Regions from separate parts of the Nocardiopsis moroccensis genome, predicted to be linked through region 3. Evidence: riboswitches for the same ligand, from Rfam matches in the RefSeq annotation. Region 3 holds a riboswitch; each other region holds the start of a gene.
The links. Region 3 has a riboswitch for cobalamin ahead of ACUKCB_RS24765 (nitrite reductase). Riboswitches for the same ligand answer to the same signal wherever they lie in the genome.

Region 1 (5,708 bases), 1.1 Mb from region 3:
AGGGCCGGGCCTGCGACTTCATGGTGGACGCGAACGGCAGTATGCCCTCCCAGGAGCAGGTCGACCGCGGCTGGGCGATCTCCGAGTGGGCCCGGGACAACGCCGACGACCTCGGAATCATGTACGTCATCTACCGGCAGCAGATCTGGGACGTGCGCCGCGGCGACACCGACTGGCGCCCGATGGCAGACCGGGGCAGCATCACCGAGAACCACTTCGACCACGTGCACATCTCGATGTTCTGATCGGTGCCGCCGCGGCGGCGGTGCGCCCGTGGCCACATCCGGTCACGGATCCTCCCCGGCGGCGACCGGCGAACGCCCGTCGGAGTCGGTCATGTCACATCCGGAGCGCCGTGTCCACGTTTCGAGACGGGAAACCCCGGCGCGGAGGGGTGTGCATTACCTCCCCCACGGGCACCTGTCCACGGGTCGACATCACGATTGAATCACTCCCAAGGCGACCTCTTTCGCGAGAAGCACGAAACGGTGACGATTCCCCCCGTTACCCCTGGTCCGCCCTGCCCTCCGGACGCCAGTCGCGGTTAGGATGCAACACGTCCCGACCCCTGGCCTGCGGGGAACCGACCCGCCGGCTCCACCGCGGAGGTCGGCGCCCCGTTCGAACCGGGGACACCCTCACGACACGGGGAACTCCCGCCCACGCCGCCCGCTCTCGCCCGCGGAACCGGCGCCCGGAGCGGGGCCACCTCCCCCACGGTTCCCCGTGCTGTCACCCACCCGGCGATCCGCCGGTGGCCACCACGGGAACTCGTGAGAACCCAAAGGCGTGAACGCGCGCCTAAGACAACACGGTCACCACATCACCGGGCGAGGGAGCCATGAGCGAAAACGGACCTTACAACCAGCCACCGCAGAACCCTTACGGTGGCGGGGACGGCACCGGCGGCCAGCCGCCCTACGGTCAGCCGCACGGAGGCCCCTACGGCGACCCCGGCACCGGCGGTCAGCCCGGCTACGGCCAGGCCCCGTACCCGGGCGCGCCCGGGCAGGACCAGGGCATGTACGCGGGCGGCCAGCCGCCCTACGGCGCCCCCGTCGGACCCGGTGGCCCCCCTGGCCCCGGAGGGCCCATGGGCCCCGGCGGACCCGGCGGCTATCCCCCCGCCCCGCCACCCCAGGGCGGTGGCAGCAAGGCAGGCCTGTGGGTGGTCATCGGCGGCGGTGTGGTCATCGTCGTCCTGGTGATCGCCGTGGTCGCCATGCTGGTCACCAACGGCAACCGCGGCGAGGAGATCGCGACCGGATCCGGGGAGACCACGCAGGAGGAACCCGCCGAGGAGGAGCCCGCGGAAGAGGAGCCCGCCGAGGAGCCCGCGACCAACGAGGGCCCCAGCGGTGAGCCGCCCTACGCGCTGCCCGCCGAACCCTGCGACTCCTTCAGCGAGCAGGTCCAGTCCGACTTCCTGCTCCGCGACAGCGGCAGCAAGTACGTCTCCGACAACACCTCCAGCTGCTCCGAGACCGCCGAGGTGCCCGAGGGCAACCCCGACGACGCCTACGGGTACCTGGAGATCGGCTACAGCCTGCCCTACAGCGCCAGCGACTCCAACGAGGCCGCCGCCCAGGACTTCCAGGAGACGATCGACAACATCACCGGCGAGGGCTACAGCGACCGCTACTCGGCGGACGACATCGAGGAGAACAAGGCCGTCGACGGCCTGGGCGACGAGGCCCACCTCGTCGTGACCAAGTACGAGATGCTGGGCAACCTGGTCCCCGAGGCCACGCTCCTGGTCCGTGCGGACAACCTCGTCGTCGAGGTCAACTACTACCTCGACGACTTCAACGGTGACACGGAGGACCTCACCCTTCCGGACGACATCGAGGGCATCATGGTCAACGCCGCCACCGAGGCGATGAACCTGGTCGGCACCTGACCCGGGTCCGGGCCGGACTCCGGTCGGGACACCGAAGGGGGGCCGCGGCTGTCGCGGCCCCCCTTCCGCCGTTCCTCCCCCGTCAGCCCCCGCCGGGGGCCACGGGTCAGCCCCCGGTCGGCGTCCGGGCGCCGATCTCGGCGCGGACCCGGCGGGCCGCCTCCACCATGTTGCGCAGGGCCTGCTCGGCCTCGGCGTAACCGCGGGTCTTCAGACCGCAGTCCGGGTTGACCCACAGGTTCCCGGCCTCCACGTGCCGCACCGCCAGCCGCAGCGAGGCCTCGATCTCCTCCACCGAGGGCACCCGCGGCGAGTGGATGTCGTACACGCCCGGGCCGATCCCCCGCCGGTAGCCGCGCCGGCCCAGGGCCGCCACGAGTTCCATCCGCGAACGGGCCGCCTCGACGCTGGTGACGTCGGCGTCCAGCGCCTCGATGCCGCCGACGATCTGGTTGAACTCCGAGTAGCACATGTGGGTGTGGACGGTCGTGGTCGGTGCGACCCCGGAGGTGGCCAGGCGGAACGAACGCACCGCCCAGTCCAGGTACTCCTGCCGCCGTTCCTCCCGAAGCGGCAGCAGTTCCCGCAGGGCCGCCTCGTCCACCTGGATGTGGCGGATGCCCGCCCTCTCCAGATCAGCGACCTCGTCGCGCAGGGCCAGGCCGACCTGGAGGGCGGTCTCGCCCAGCGGCTGGTCGGTCCGGACGAACGACCAGGCGAGCATGGTGACCGGTCCCGTCAGCATGCCCTTGACCGGCTTGTCGGTGCGCGACTGGGCGTAGGTGATCCACTCGACCGTCATCGGCTCGGGGCGCGAGACGTCACCGAACAGGATCGGGGGACGTACGCAGCGCGAACCGTAGGACTGCACCCACCCGTTCCGGGTGGCGGCGTAGCCCTCCAACTGCTCCGCGAAGTACTGGACCATGTCGTTGCGCTCGGGCTCGCCGTGGACGAGGACGTCCAGGCCGATCTCCTCCTGAAGCGCGATGACGCGGTCGATCTCCGCGCGGAGGATCCGCTTGTACTCCTCGGTGGGCAGCTCGCCCCGACGGTGCGCGGCACGCGCGCGGCGCAGCTCGGGGGTCTGCGGGAAGGAACCGATGGTGGTCGTGGTGAGCGCGGTGTCGGTGGGGGCGCCCCGCTCCTCGGGACGCTCGTAGGCATCCGGGCCCAGAGCGTCCAGGCGGGCGCGCACCCGGGCGTCGGTGAAGGACGGGGGCCGGGTCCCGACCGCGTCGAAACCGGTGTCCGCACCCTCGGACAGGACGCGGCCGAGCAGGGCCACCTCCTCGGCCTTCTGCCTGGCGAAGGCCAGCGCACCGCGCAACTCGGGAGCGAGGGCGGTCTCGGCGTCCAGGTCGATGGGGACATGGAGCAGCGAGCAGGAGGTACTCACGGTGAGCTCGTCGGTGAGGGCGAGCAGGGTACCGAGTTCGGCCACGGCGGCGGGCAGGTCCGTGCGCCAGACGTTGCGGCCGTCCACGACGCCCGCGACCAGCCGGGTGGCACCCAGGCCGGAGACCGCGGCCAGGTCCTCGACGCCCTCCGGGTCGGTGACCAGGTCGAGGCCGACCGCCTCCACCGGGGAGTTCTTGAGCACACGCAGGGCGGCGGCGCCGATGGAGCCGAAGTAGGTGGAGACCAGGAGCGCGGGGCGCTCGGTGAGAGACCCCAACCGCTGGTAGACGCGTTCCAGGTGGCCGACGGCGGCGCGGCCCTCGTCGGTGGCCAGGATCGGCTCGTCGAGCTGGACCTCGGTGGCGCCCGCCTCCTCGAGGTCGCCCAGAAGCTTGGCATAGGCGTCCAGGAGCTGGTCGAGCAGCTCGATCGGTTCCCAGCCCTCGGGAGCGTCGTCGGCGGCCTTGGCCAGCAGGAGGAAGGTGAGCGGGCCGAGCAGCACGGGGCGGGTCCGGAAACCGGCCTCGGAGGCCTCGCGGAACTCCGCGACGGGTTTGTCACCGACCAGGCGCGGCCGGGTGCTCGGGGACAGCTCCGGAACCAGGTAGTGGTAGTTGGTGTCGAACCACTTGGTCATCTCCAGGGGCGGTGCGCCCTGCTCGCCGCGGGCGAGCGCGAAGTAGCGGCGCAACTGCTCGTCCCGGTCCCCGGCCTGGGCCGGGGAGGGGAAGCGGGAGGGGACCAGGTCGAACAGGACCGCCGTGTCCAGCACGTGGTCGTAGGGGGAGAACGTGTTGGACGGGAGGTCGTCCACGCCCGCCTCCCGCAGTTGGGCGTAGACGCCCCTGCGGAGTTCGGAGGCGACGGCGTCGAATTCCCGGGCGGTGGTGTCGCCCTTCCAATAGGACTCACTGGCGCGCTTGAGCTCACGGTCGGGGCCGATGCGCGGGTAGCCGTGCACCGTGGAACGCACGGTGGTCCTGGGAGCCCCCGGGGTCGTGGTCATGAAGCTTCTCTCCCTCGTCGAAAGCCGGGTACCGGCCGCGAGGCGAGCGAGGACGCGGACATGCCGGAGAACGCTTTCTCAGCGCACGGCCGTCTCCGCCCTCGGCCCTCCCTCGGGGCACGGGACCACCGGCGGCACGGGTGCGCCGCCGGGCGGAGGCAGGTCTTCGGACTCGTGGGCGCTTCCGGCGTGAGGGCCGGTTCTCCTAGCAGTCGCCGCTTCCCAGTTCCCGACCTTTCCGGTCGGTTCACCAGTGCTTATGGCGACGGTCGTTCCCACTCACCGCTGCGGGGCAGTCCCGGAGTCGCACCGGGTTCCCTCTTTCGACACGCACCACCCGCCCCGGAGGGCCTCCGAGGTGGAAAGGATGGAGCGTGTACCTTCCACTCCTGCAAGTATAGGAGCGCCCCTCCGCCCCTGACCCCGGCGCGGCCCTCGCCCGCACGAGACGAACCCCCGCCGTGTGCTCGGCATCACAACCGACATCAGCGTTACGTGGGAGAGCGCGCCCCCGCCTCCCCCGCGAACGTTCGTCTGACGATGAACGTGGAGAACCCCAGGTGAAGCAGCAAGACCGTCCGACCATGTCCCCCGACCGGCCCCTACTCACGGTCGCGTTCGCGATGGTCGTCCTACTGGGACTGGTGTTGTCGGCGGCCAGGCCCCCGGGCCTGATCGAGGACACCGCCGAGACCCAGAGGACGGCCGGGCAGCCCGAGGAGGACGTGCGCCTCCCCGCCACCGGCGAACCCGACGAACTGACCGTCGTGGACCCCGCCGCGCTCCCCGGACTCACCGAGACCGAGATCGCCTACGAGGGCGGGAGCGAGGTCGCAGTCAGCTACCCGGCGATCCCCAACGCCGAACCCCTGGCGGACTTCCTGGACCGCACCCTGACCGCCCAGGCGCACGCCTTCGAGGCCGCGAACCCCGGTGCGCGCTCGTTCGTCGGCGAGTGGGGGCTGACCGCGGCGGAAGGCGGGATCGTGGGGGTCCGGATGACCACCACCGAAACCGACTCCGAGGAGACCCGCGAGGGCCACAGCACCTACTGGTACGAGACCGGCAAGGGCGCGGTCCACGGCTCCAGCCGTCTGCTCGCCGGACAGCAGGAGCTGGCCGAACTCAACGACCGGGTGCGCGAGGCCGTGTCGGACACCGCCGCCGCACCCGCCGCCCTGCACCCGATCAGCTCCCTGTACGACTCCGTGGGGTTCAACCCCGACGGAGACCTGGTGGTGGAGTTCGACTCCGGACAGGTCGCCCCCGCCTCCGAGGGCCGTGTCCACGCCGTGATCGACCGGGACGAGGCCCAGGACCTGCTCTCCGACCTCGGGCTGCGCGTGCGCGAGGCCGCGACCACGGGCGTACGCGAGTTCTCGGTGGCCGAGGCCCCCGAGG
Region 2 (5,708 bases), 1.8 Mb from region 3:
CACCGCCGCGGTCGTGGCGCCCGCACTGACCCCGATGATGTCCGGGCTGACCAGCGGGTTGCGCGCCAGCCTCTGCAACAGGGCGCCCGAGAGCGCCAGCGCGGCGCCCACCCCCAGCGCGGTCAGGGCGCGCGGCAGCCTCATCTCCACCACCACGTGCGCCGCCATCACACTGCCGCGCCCGGTGAGCGCGCCCACCACCTCCTCCAGTCCCATCGCGAAGTCGCCCACGGTCAGCGAGACCAGGGCCACCACCGCGGCCAGGGCGGTCAGCAGGCCACCGAGCGCCACCTCGGGCCAGTACACCCGCACCGAGAGAGCGCCGAGGCGGACCACCCCCGTACCCGGCATCAGCGCTCCGGAACGCCCGGTCACAGTCCCGCCGCCCTTCGCCGCCGCACCAGGAGGATGAAGAACGGCGCACCGACCAGAGCGGTGACGATGCCGACCTGGAGCTCCTCGGGGCGCGCCACCACCCGGCCCACGACGTCTGCGACCAGCAGCAGGACGGGCGCCAGCACCGCCGACCACGGCAGCACCCAACGGTGGTCGGGGCCGACCAGGGCGCGCGCGATGTGCGGGACCGCGACCCCCACGAAACCGATCGGACCGGCCGCGGCGGTCGCCGTCCCGGCCAGCAGCACCACCGCCAGCGCGCTCGCCCCGCGCACCAGCCACAACCGCGTCCCCAACGAGCGGGCCAGCTCGTCACCGAGCGCCACCGCGTTCAGCGGGCGCGCCAGCGCCACCGCCAGCACCAGCCCGGCGGCCAGGAACGGCAGCGCCTGGAGCAGCGCAGCACCGTCGGCCCCGGCCAGGGAACCCACCACCCAGAACCGGTACTCGTCCAGGCTCGCACGGTCGCGCAGGATGATCGCCGAGGTCAGCGACCCCAGCAGGGCCGAGATCGCGGCGCCGGCGAGCGCGAGCCTGACCGGGCCGGCCCCGTCCGGGCCCAGCGACCCGACGGCGTAGACCGCGCAGGCGGCCACCGCCGCGCCCAGGAAGGCGAAGGCGACGTAGCCCAGCAGTGCCGACACCCCGAGCACGCTGATCGCGAGGACCGCGGCCAGGGCCGCCCCCGCGTTGATGCCGAGGATGCCCGGGTCACCGAGGGGGTTGCGGGTCACCCCCTGCACCAGGACCCCGGACACGCCCAGGGCCGCTCCGACGGCCAGCCCGGCGAGGGTGCGCGGCACCCGCAGGTGCCGCACGACCAGGTCGGTGTCGGAACCGGTGAAACCGGCGTAGGCGGCATACACGTCGGCCACGGACAGCTGCTGGTAGCCGACCAGTACCGACGCCAACAGGGCCCCGGCGAGTACCAGCAGCGCCGCCACCAGCCCGACGCTTCGGCCCCAAGGACCGCTGAGCAGCCCGGAGCCGCCGGACGGGGGCCGCGGTTTCCGGTGTGGTTCGGCGGGGGCGGGGGACAGGGGCCTTTCGGCCACACGGTCGGCCATCGCCCGGCCTACCCGAACAGGTCGGAATGGATGGTCCCGGCGACCTTGGCCACCGCGTCCGCGCTGCGTACGCCCGCGGAGCGGTCGGCGAAGGTGAACCCCTCGACCCGGCCCTCGGTGACCGCGGTCAGGTTGGCCAGCGCGGGGTCGTCCATGATCTGCTCGATCTGGTCGGCGGCGTCGGCGGAGGTCATCCGCGCGTCACAGCACACGTCGACCAGGATGAAGTCGGGGTCGCGCGCGATCACGTCCTCGGTGGCGACGTCGTGGTTGCGCCTGCCGTCGAGGTCGGCGAAGGCGTTGACCCCGCCCGCCAGGTCGATGATCTCGGTGGAGAAGTCCGGCCCGCCGGCGACCCGGAACCCCTGGTCGCTGGGCCGACCGATCATCACGGTGGGCCGGTCCTCCTCCGCCACGCGGCCGTCCAGGGTCTGGGCGACCTCCTCCACGGTGGCCTCCATGTCGGCGATGACCCGTTCGGCGCGCTCCTGTTCGTCGAAGAGGGTTCCCAGGTCGCGCAGGTCGGCGTAGACGTTGTCCATCGTCACCGTGGCGGGGTCGATGGTCTCGTCGGTGCGGCCGTCCTCGCTCGGGCACAGCGGGGACAGGATCCAGCTCTCGACGCCCAGTTCGCGCAGGGAGGCCCGGGTCCCCAGGCTCTCGTCGGTGAACACGCCGTTGAATCCGGAGAGCACGAAGTCGGGCTCGTGGCTGAGCAGTTCCTCCAGGCTGGGCAGGTTCGGGTAGTACTCCTGCTCGGCCTGGGCGGCGGCGTGTTCGTCCATCACCTCGGCGTCCAGGAACGCCGTTCCGACCAGGCGGTCGCTGATGCCCAGCGCGTGGGCGGTCTCGATAGCGGGCTGGTAGGCGGCGAACACCCGCTCCGGTGGCTCTGCCGCGGCCACGTCGACGTCGCAGTTGCGGATCGTCTCCCCGGCGGTTTCCGGGGCGGGGGAGGAGGGTGACCCGCCGCAGGCGGTCGCGGCCAGCAGCAGGGCGAGGACGGCGGCGGAACGGGCACGGCCCAGGGCCGCCCGTGCGTCGGTGGGCTTCATCGAACAAACCATCCTTCGTGGTTTGATGACGCGGACGGTCGCAGCCGGTCTCCTGGCTCCCGGAGTCGGGCGCTTGCGCCCCGCACCTCCCCCCTTCCCGGACCCGTGCGGGTCCAGTGGTGTGTGGGAGGCGCCCTCCGGTCACAGTGGCGAGGACCGCGCCGGATTCCCACCGGCTTCCCGTGCACTGCGACGTCGACGAAATGAACTTGTGTCGGTAATCAACGGATCACGGTAGTACACCGGGGTTTCCCCGGGGAAGCCCGCTCCCGCTTGCCGTCGGGCCCCTGGATCGGCAGCGGGAGCGGGTGCGTGGATGACGTGACCGGGCTCCTGGCGCGGCGAGGCCGGTTCCGACCCGGACCCGCCCCGGGATCGTGAACGCGGGGCACCACCGGGTCAGAGGAGTTCGAGGCCCTGGCCTGTGGTTCCGTGCCGCGCCCGACAGGAGGTGAACCCGAGATCTCCGGATCATTAGGTTCAAACCTTGATTGGTTGTCCGATCTCGGCCACAAGTGCATATTTTGGGAGAATTGAGGAGGAGGGTGCAGGCCAAGGGAATTCTGGTGCCTTGAGTGAAGTGGGTCACGGGTTCCGTGTTCGCTTTGTCCTGTTAACTTCCTTCTCGGTTTCAGGAACCGGTCGAGGCCGCCCCGCAACCGGGGCGCACCCCACAAGCTCGGCCATCCCCCATACCTGGGCCTAGAGAGCACACCGCCATGCCCCGCGCCGTGCGAGCAGTGACCGCTGCCGCCCTGTCAGCCGCGTTGCTCACCCCCTTCCTCCACTCGACCGCGCACGCGCAGGAGGAACCCGGCTCGTCCCCTCAGGAGGGTTCAGCCTCCACCGCGGAGCTCTTCGAGCAGGCCGCCGTCACCCGGGCCGGCGAGACCGGTGAGCCGGTGGAGATCGCCGGAGCCACTACCGAGACCACACGCCATCTGGCCAACCCCGACGGCAGCTTCACGATGGAGCAGAACGCACACCCAGTCCGGGTGCGCGACGGCAGCGGGTGGACCCCGGTCGACACCGACCTGGTGACGGACTCCGACGGCAGGGTGCGCCCCAGGGCGGCGGCCGCGGACATCGCCTTCTCCGGCGGCGGCGACATGGCGTTGGCGAGCATCGGGCTGGGGTCCAACTCGGTGGAGCTGGGCTGGCACGAGGACCTGCCCGCACCGGTACTGGAGGCCGACAAGGCCACCTACCCGGACGTCCTGCCCGGCGTGGACCTGGTGCTGACCGCGGGGGTCGACGGCTTCGGCCAGGTGCTGGTGGTACACACCCCGGAGGCGGCACGGCACGAGATGCTGGCCGACCTGGAGCTCGGCTTGGCCACCGAAGGCGTGACCATGCGGCTCGGTGAGCACGGCAACCTGGACGCCATCGGCGACCGCGGCCAGGAGAGCGTGTTCAGCGCCCTCGCCCCGGCCATGTGGGACTCCTCGGGCGAACAGGACATGGCCGAGGACGCCACGGTCATGGCACCGACCGGTGCCCGCACCGCGCTGCTGGACGTCGATCTGGCCCCGGACAGCATCCGCCTGGTCCCGGACACGGCGATGCTCACCGACGAGGCCACCCAGTACCCGGTCTACATCGACCCCTCGGTGGCGGTCAGCCGGGTCGGGCGCACCTACGTCAACCGCAACTACCCCACCCAGTCGTACTGGAACTACTCCACCTCGCACACCCCCGGCGTGGGCTACGAACCGAACGAGGCCAGCACCAAGCGGGCGTTCTGGCGGTTCAGCATCGACTCGCGCACCCGCGACGCTGACATCACCCGGGCCACCTTCCGAGCCAAGGTCACCCACGCCTACGGGTGCACCAACGCCCAGGTGCAGTTGTGGCGTACCAACGCCATCACCTCCAACACCACCTGGAACTCCCAGAACCCGTCCTCGTTCTGGAACACCAGGCTCGACACCCGCACCATCAACGCCGGACGCTCCAACTGCCCCGGCGGAGCCTCCCCGACGGTGGAGTTCAACGCCACCGACGGGTACGTGTGGAGCCGTGACGCCGGGCACGCGACCACGACGGTCGGGCTGCGCGGCAACGAGACCCGTTCGAGCAGCAACTGGGACTGGCGCCGCTTCGCCTCCAACCCCACCCTGCAGGTGGACTACAACAACCCTCCTGAGGTCCCCACCCAGGTGTCGGACTCCCACGGCGGCCCTTGCTCCACCGACCCCGACGACCCCCGGCTGATCAACGAGACCCGCCCCACCTTCACCGCCTACGTGCGCGACCGCGACTCCACCTCCGCCAACCGGCAGAAGGTCAAGACCCGCTTCGCGTGGTGGGTGGACGGCGAACGCCTGGATGACGTGGACACCGCGAGGACCGACATCGCCGTGTGGTCCTCCGGCTCCTTCCAGTCGGTGCGCTCGGGCACCCTTCCGGAGAACGTGCTGATCACCTACCGGGCCAACGCCAACGACGGCGTCTCCTGGTCGGGCTGGTCCACCCGCTGCTACCTGACGGTCAGCACCGACCGCCCCGAACAGGGCCCGGAGGTGACCTCCACCGACTACCCGGCCGGGGACGCCTTCCACGGTTCCACCGGGCTGCCGGGCGAGTTCACCTTCTCCAACAACGGGGTCGAGGGCGCCACCGGCTACAAGTACGCCCTCAACGACGACTCCTGCGTCACCGAGGTCGAGCCCGAGACCCCCGGCGGATCGGTGACCGTCACCCTCACACCCCGCCTGGAGGGACCCAACCGGATCTACGCCCGCACCGTGGACGCCTTCGGCAACTCCTCCGACTGCGTCCTGGCCCACACCTTCCTGGTGGCACCGCCCAGCGACCCGGTCGCGCACCTGGCCTTCGACGAGGGCCAGGGCGGCCGCGCCGCCGACGCCGTCGACCCCGACCGCGGGGCCACCCTCTCCGAAGGCGTGGAGTGGGTGCGCGGCCGGGTCGGCGCCGTCGACAACCCCGACACCAACCCCACCCCGCGCCTGAACGGCACCGCCGTGCACACCAGCGGCTACACCGACGGCGACCCCGGCCCCTACGACCAGATCAACGCCGACTACCCGGCCGTGGACACCTCCGGCACCTTCTCGGTGTCGGCCTGGGTCAAGCTGGACCGCGCCCACGCCCACCACACCGCGGTGGCCCAGGAGGGCGAGGAGCAGAGCGCCTTCCACCTGGGCTACCAGGGCAACACCGGCGAGTG
Region 3 (5,708 bases):
TGCGGCTGGACACCGAGACCTGCACGTGCCCGAGGGCCTTGTCCTGGCCGTCGACCACCACGAACCCGTGCACGTCCCGTTCCTTGGCCAGGACCGCCCGCCCGGCGATCCACTCCAGGGCCTCGTCCGGGGTCCGCGGCACGTCGCTCTCCTGCCTGGCCAGCTCCTCCCAGGCGAAGGCCGTCAACAGCCGGTCGGCGTCGCCCCGGTTCCACTCCCGTACTCGGTACAACCACAGCCCCTCTCACTGACAGCTCGGGTCGCGCCAACCTAGAACCGAGCCGGGGGCGGTGCAAGCCGTTTGCCGGTGCCGTCGGCCGCCCTCCATCCACTGGCCGACCGCCCCTCCTGGTCACACCCGCCCGAGCCCACGGCCCTGGCCGGAACCGGTCAGGGGCATGTCACGCCAGGCGCACTGTGGTACGTCTTCCCCGACATGACGGCAACAGAGGTCTTCGAGGAACACCGCCCCCTGCTGAACGGGGTCGCCTACCGGATCCTGGGAACGGCGGACGACGCCGAGGACGTGGTCCAGGAGGCGTGGCTGCGCTGGTCCCGGGTGGATCCGGACGGGATCGACAACCCGCGCGCCTACCTGGTGACCGTGGCGTCCCGGCTTTCCATCGACCGGTTGCGCAAAGCCAGTGCCCAGCGCGAGTCCTATGTGGGCGAGTGGTTGCCCGAGCCGGTCAGCGAGCTGCCCGACGCGGCCGAGCGGGCCGAGCTCGCCGACTCCGTGGAGTTCGCGCTCCTGGTGGTGCTGGAGACCCTCAGCCCGCTGGAACGGGCCGTGTTCGTGCTGCACGAGGCCTTCCAACTGCCCTACGCGCACATCGCCCAGGTCATCGACCGGAACGAGGCGGCCACCCGGCAGTTGGCCCGGCGGGCCCGGGACCACGTGCGGGAACGCCGCCCACGTTTCGAGGCCGACCGGGCGGCGCGCCGCCGCATTACCGAACGCTTCCTCCGGGCCTGCGTGGAGGGCGACCTGGACGGGCTCAAGGGACTGCTGGCCGAGGACGCCACCCTGGTCAGCGACAGCGGCGGCAGGGCCCCGGCGCCCCTGCGGGTGATCCGCGGCGCCGACAAGGTGGGCCGTTTCCTGGCCGCGGTGTCCCTGGAACGCAACGCCTCGCGCTTCCTGCGGTCCCTGGGCCTGGCGCCCACGGCACCGCTGCACACGGAGGTCGCCGAGGTCAACGGCGGCCCCGCCGCGGTCCTGTCGGTGGAGGGGGTCCCGATCACCGTGCTGACCCTGGACGTCTTCAAGGGCCGGGCCCGGCACGTGTACATGGTGGCCAACCCGGACAAGATGTCGCGTCTGCGGGCCACCGGCCCGTCCTAGGGGGCAGGGGGCGCCGCCGTCGTGGGCGGGGGCGGCGCGGATTCCGGTGGATTCGGGCCTGTGGAAACCCGTCGATAACCCAGCGTGACCCCAGGCGCCGGTCCTCCTGCAGCCGAGGAGGCAGTATGTCTGTCATGACCACCAGGCATCCGGCAGTTCCTCGCCGACCCGGGACCGGGCGTGCTCAGTCGGCGAACCGGAGGCGCGTGGGGCGGAGAGAGCGCCCGGGCACGGTCCGCCGGAACGAGCCGCGAGGTGGCACGATACCCTCGTCGGACCGGTCGAACCCCACGTCCGTGGGGCAGGGAACCCGGTGTGATTCCGGGACTGACGCGCAGCGGTGAGGATGACGGACGGGCACGTCCGGGGTGGTCCCCCGGACAGCCACTGGAGTAGAACTCCGGGAAGGCGCCCCGTACCGGTCGATTCCGAGTCCGAAGACCTGCCGGTAGCGGCGGACACCTCCGCCGAGTCATCCGCGGGCCCGCGAACAAGCCCCTGACCCGAAAGACGTGCATGTCCCTGCCCGGCACCCCGCCCTCCGCCCGAACCCCCCACAGCCGTACCCGGCGCGACCGCTGCCCCGGCGCGCTGAGGCCCTGGGCCGCCGACGACGGTCTGCTGGTCCGGCTCCGGCTCATCGGCGGCCGACTCCGCGCCCGTTCGCTGCGAGCTCTGGCCGCCGTGGCCGAACGGCACGGCAGCGGCCGCGTCCACGTCACGGGCCGCGCGAACCTGCAACTGCGCGCCCTGCCCGGGAACGCGGGACGGTTGGAGTCCGAGGTGCTCCGGGACCTGGAGGAGACCGGTCTGCTGCCCTCGGCCAGCCACGAACTGGTACGCAACGTGATGGTCTCCCCGTGCACGGGGCCGAAGGACCCGGCACTCCCGGACGGTGCCGTACCGGGCGGCGGGCGGGCCGACCTGCGGCCCGTCGCCTCGGCCCTGGACACGATGCTGTGCTCCGTGCCGCGCCGCGCGGACCTGCCCGGACGGTTCCTGTTCGTGCTGGACGACGGATCCGGGGACCTGCTCGACCGCCCCTGTGACCTGGGGCTCGTCGCCCTGGACGAGGGGATCGCACAGTTGCGGATCGGCGGGTACTGGGGCCCGGTGGTACCGCTCGACGAGGCGCCCGCCGCGCTGCTGCGGTTCGCGGACGAGTTCCTGGAACACCGCGGTCAGGGTCCCACGGCGCCCTGGCACGTCGCCGAGCTCCCGGCACCGCTGGCCGCACCGGTGGCTCCCGACCCGCGGCTGCCACAACCCTCGCCTCCCCTGCCGTACGGACCGCTGCCCGGGGGCGGACTACATCTGCGGGTCACCGACCGGGGGCTGGACCGCTCCGCCGTCGAGGAGCTCGCCGAGCGGGCGACCGCCGCGGGCCACGGAGAGCTCGTCGTCACGCCCTGGCGCGGGGTTCTGGTGCCCGGGGAGGTCCGATGACCGCCCCCCGCCGACCGAACCGGCACTACGAGTACGTCGACGACGGCCCAGCGATCTACACCGACTCCTTCGCCACCATCCGTCGCGAGGCCCGGCTGGGGCACCTGCCGGACAACGCCGAACGGCTCGCCGTGCGGATGATCCATGGCACCGGTCAGGTCGGCCTCGCCGACGACCTGGTGGTCCACCCCGACCTGGTTCCTGCGGCCCGCGCGGCCCTGGAGGGCGGCGCGCCGATCCTGTGCGACGCACGCATGGTGGCCGCCGGGGTGACCGCGAGCCGCCTGCCCGGCGGCAACGAGGTGCTCTGCTTTCTCGGCGACGCACGCGTCCCCGAGCTGGCGCGGGAGTGGGGCACCACCCGCACGGCGGCCGCGGTGTCCCTGTGGGAACCCCTGCTGGAGGGTGCCGTGGTCGCTGTCGGCAACGCGCCCACCGCCCTCTTCCACCTGTTGGAGATGCTGGTCGACGGGGCGCCGAGACCGGCCGCGATCGTCGGCTGCCCGGTCGGTTTCATCGGTGCCGCCGAGTCCAAACAGGCGCTCACCGAGTTCGCCGACCGGCACGGGACCGACATCCCGTACGTGACGGTCCGCGGCCGTCGCGGAGGGTCCGCGATGACCTCGTCAGCTCTGAACGCGCTCGCCAAGGAGGAGGAGTGAGAGGACGTTTCCACGGGGTCGGTGTGGGTCCGGGCGACCCCGAACTGATCACTCTCAAGGCGGCCCGCCTCATCCGCGCGGCCGACGTCGTCGCCTACCACGCCGGGGTCGGCAAGCGGTCCAACGCCCGCCGCATCGCCGAGGACCTGGTCCCGGCCTCCGCGGTCGAGGAACAGCTCACCTACCCGGTGACCACCGGCACGACCGACCACCCGGGCGGGTACGCGGGGGCGCTGGCCGACTTCTACGAGGAGTCCGCCGCACGGCTGGCCGTCCACCTGGATGCCGGACGCGACGTCGTCCTGCTCTCCGAGGGCGACCCGCTGTTCTACGGCTCGTACATGTACATGCACGACCGGCTGTCCGAACGCTACGAGACCGAGATCGTCCCCGGGGTCCCGGCGTTCGGTGCGGCTGCCGCAACAGCGGCGGCACCGCTGGTCCGACAGACCGACGTGCTCACCGTGCTGCCCGGGACCCTCCCCGAGCCGGAGCTGGCCCGCCGTCTGGCGGATACCGACGCCGCGGTGATCATGAAGCTGGGCCGGACCTTCCCCGCGGTGTGCCGCGCCCTGGAGGCGGCCGGGCGGTTGGAGCACGCGGTGTACGTGGAGCGCGCCTCCATGACCGGGGAGCGGCGGCTGCCGGTCGCCGAGGTCGACCCGGCCACGGTGCCGTACTTCTCACTGATCCTGGTCACCGGGGACAGCCGCAACGGCAGGAGGTCCCGGGAGCGGGCGGTGCCGGCTCCCGTGTCGGGGCCGGAGCCCGCGGCCGCGGCGGCCGAACTGCTGGTCGTCGGCCTGGGACCGGGCCCCGACCACTGGCTCACCCCCGAGGCATCCGCCGCGCTGGCCGAGGTGGACCACGTGGTGGGTTACGGCCCCTACGTCGACCGCGTCCCGCAGCGCCCCGGCCTGACCCGGCACGCCTCCGGCAACACCGTCGAGATCGACCGCGCCCGGCTCGCACTCGGGCTCGCCCGTGACGGTGAGCGCGTGGCCGTGGTCTCCGGCGGGGACGCCGGTGTGTTCGGTATGGCCACCGCCGTGTTCGAGGCGGCCGAGGACCCCGCCTACTCGGATGTTCCGGTCCGAGTGCTGCCGGGTGTCAGCGCCGTTCAGGCGGTCGCGGCCCGGGCGGGCGCCCCCGTCGGCGGTGACTTCGCGGTGCTGAGTCTGTCGGACCGGCTCAAGCCCTGGGAGGTGATCGAGCGCCGTCTACGCGCCGTCGCCGAGGCGGACATGGTGCTCGCGGTCTACAACCCGGCCTCGCGTTCGCGGACCGAACAGATCGCCACCGCCCGCGAGGTCCTCTTGGAGCACCGCAAACGCGAAACCGTGGTGGTCGTCGGCCGCAACGTCGGCAGGGAGGGCGAGTCCCTGACGGTGACCACGCTGGGTGAACTCGACCCCGCCGACATCGACATGCGCTGCCTGCTGATCGTCGGCGCCTCCGGAACCCGCGTCTCCCGGTCGGGCCGGGTGTGGACACCGAGGTGGGTGAAGCCGTGACCGTGCACTTCGTGGGTTCGGGGCCCGGCGCCGCCGACCTGCTCACCGTCCGCGCCACGCGGATGCTCAACGCGGCCGACGTGGTCCTCTACCCCGGCACCTACCTGGACCCGGAGGTCCTCACCCACTGCGCCCCCGGGGCCGAACTGGTGGACACCCAGGGCCTGGACCTGGACCGGATCACCGAACACCTGGTCGCCGCGGACCGTGCGGGACGGGACGTCGTACGGCTGACCTCGGGTGATCCCTCGCTGTACTCGGCGCTGGCCGAGCAGACCCGCCGTCTCGACGCGCACGGTGTGGCGTGGGACGTCACCCCGGGGGTGCCCGCCTACGCGGCCGCCTCGGCGCTGGTGGGCCGGGAGCTGACCGTGCCGCTGGTGGCCCAGTCGGTGGTGCTGACCCGGACCAGTGCCCGTTCGACGGCGATGCCGGAGAGCGAGTCGCTGAGCGCGTTCGCGGCGACCCGCGCCACGCTGGTGCTGCACCTGGCGATCCGGCGGGTGCGCGAACTCATGGCCGAGATCGAGCCCGAGTACGGCGCGGACTGCCCGGTCGTGGTCGTCTACCGGGCCAGCCAGCCGGAGGAGGCGGTGCTGCGCGGAACCGTCGCCACCATCGCCGACCTGGTGGCGGAGGCGGGGCTGCGGCAGGCCGCGGTGGTGCTGGTCGGTCGGGCGCTCGACGCCGAAGGCGGCGAGTCCTACCTGTACGACCCGGCCCGGTCCCGCTGATCCCCGC

Region 1: another riboswitch for cobalamin. It lies ahead of metE (5-methyltetrahydropteroyltriglutamate--homocysteine S-methyltransferase); the one in region 3 lies ahead of ACUKCB_RS24765 (nitrite reductase).
Region 2: another riboswitch for cobalamin. It lies ahead of ACUKCB_RS04910 (ABC transporter substrate-binding protein); the one in region 3 lies ahead of ACUKCB_RS24765 (nitrite reductase).

The regions. Positions count from the first base shown of each region.
Region 1 covers NZ_CP199747.1:521,302-527,009, reverse strand. Annotated here, with positions in the region: gene ACUKCB_RS02145 (coiled-coil domain-containing protein) at 1-245, shown strand, start outside; gene ACUKCB_RS02140 (DUF3558 domain-containing protein) at 842-1,900, shown strand; gene metE (5-methyltetrahydropteroyltriglutamate--homocysteine S-methyltransferase) at 2,007-4,307, opposite strand; cobalamin riboswitch at 4,448-4,677, opposite strand; gene ACUKCB_RS02130 (polysaccharide deacetylase family protein) at 4,892-5,708, shown strand, end outside.
Region 2 covers NZ_CP199747.1:1,170,217-1,175,924, forward strand. Annotated here, with positions in the region: gene ACUKCB_RS04900 (FecCD family ABC transporter permease) at 1-375, opposite strand, end outside; gene ACUKCB_RS04905 (FecCD family ABC transporter permease) at 372-1,463, opposite strand; gene ACUKCB_RS04910 (ABC transporter substrate-binding protein) at 1,472-2,518, opposite strand; cobalamin riboswitch at 2,544-2,725, opposite strand; gene ACUKCB_RS04915 (LamG-like jellyroll fold domain-containing protein) at 3,238-5,708, shown strand, end outside.
Region 3 covers NZ_CP199747.1:5,600,767-5,606,474, reverse strand. Annotated here, with positions in the region: gene ACUKCB_RS24775 (GNAT family N-acetyltransferase) at 1-232, opposite strand, end outside; gene sigJ (RNA polymerase sigma factor SigJ) at 437-1,345, shown strand; cobalamin riboswitch at 1,608-1,809, shown strand; gene ACUKCB_RS24765 (nitrite reductase) at 1,862-2,791, shown strand; gene ACUKCB_RS24760 (precorrin-8X methylmutase) at 2,788-3,453, shown strand; gene ACUKCB_RS24755 (precorrin-2 C(20)-methyltransferase) at 3,450-4,967, shown strand; gene cobM (precorrin-4 C(11)-methyltransferase) at 4,952-5,701, shown strand.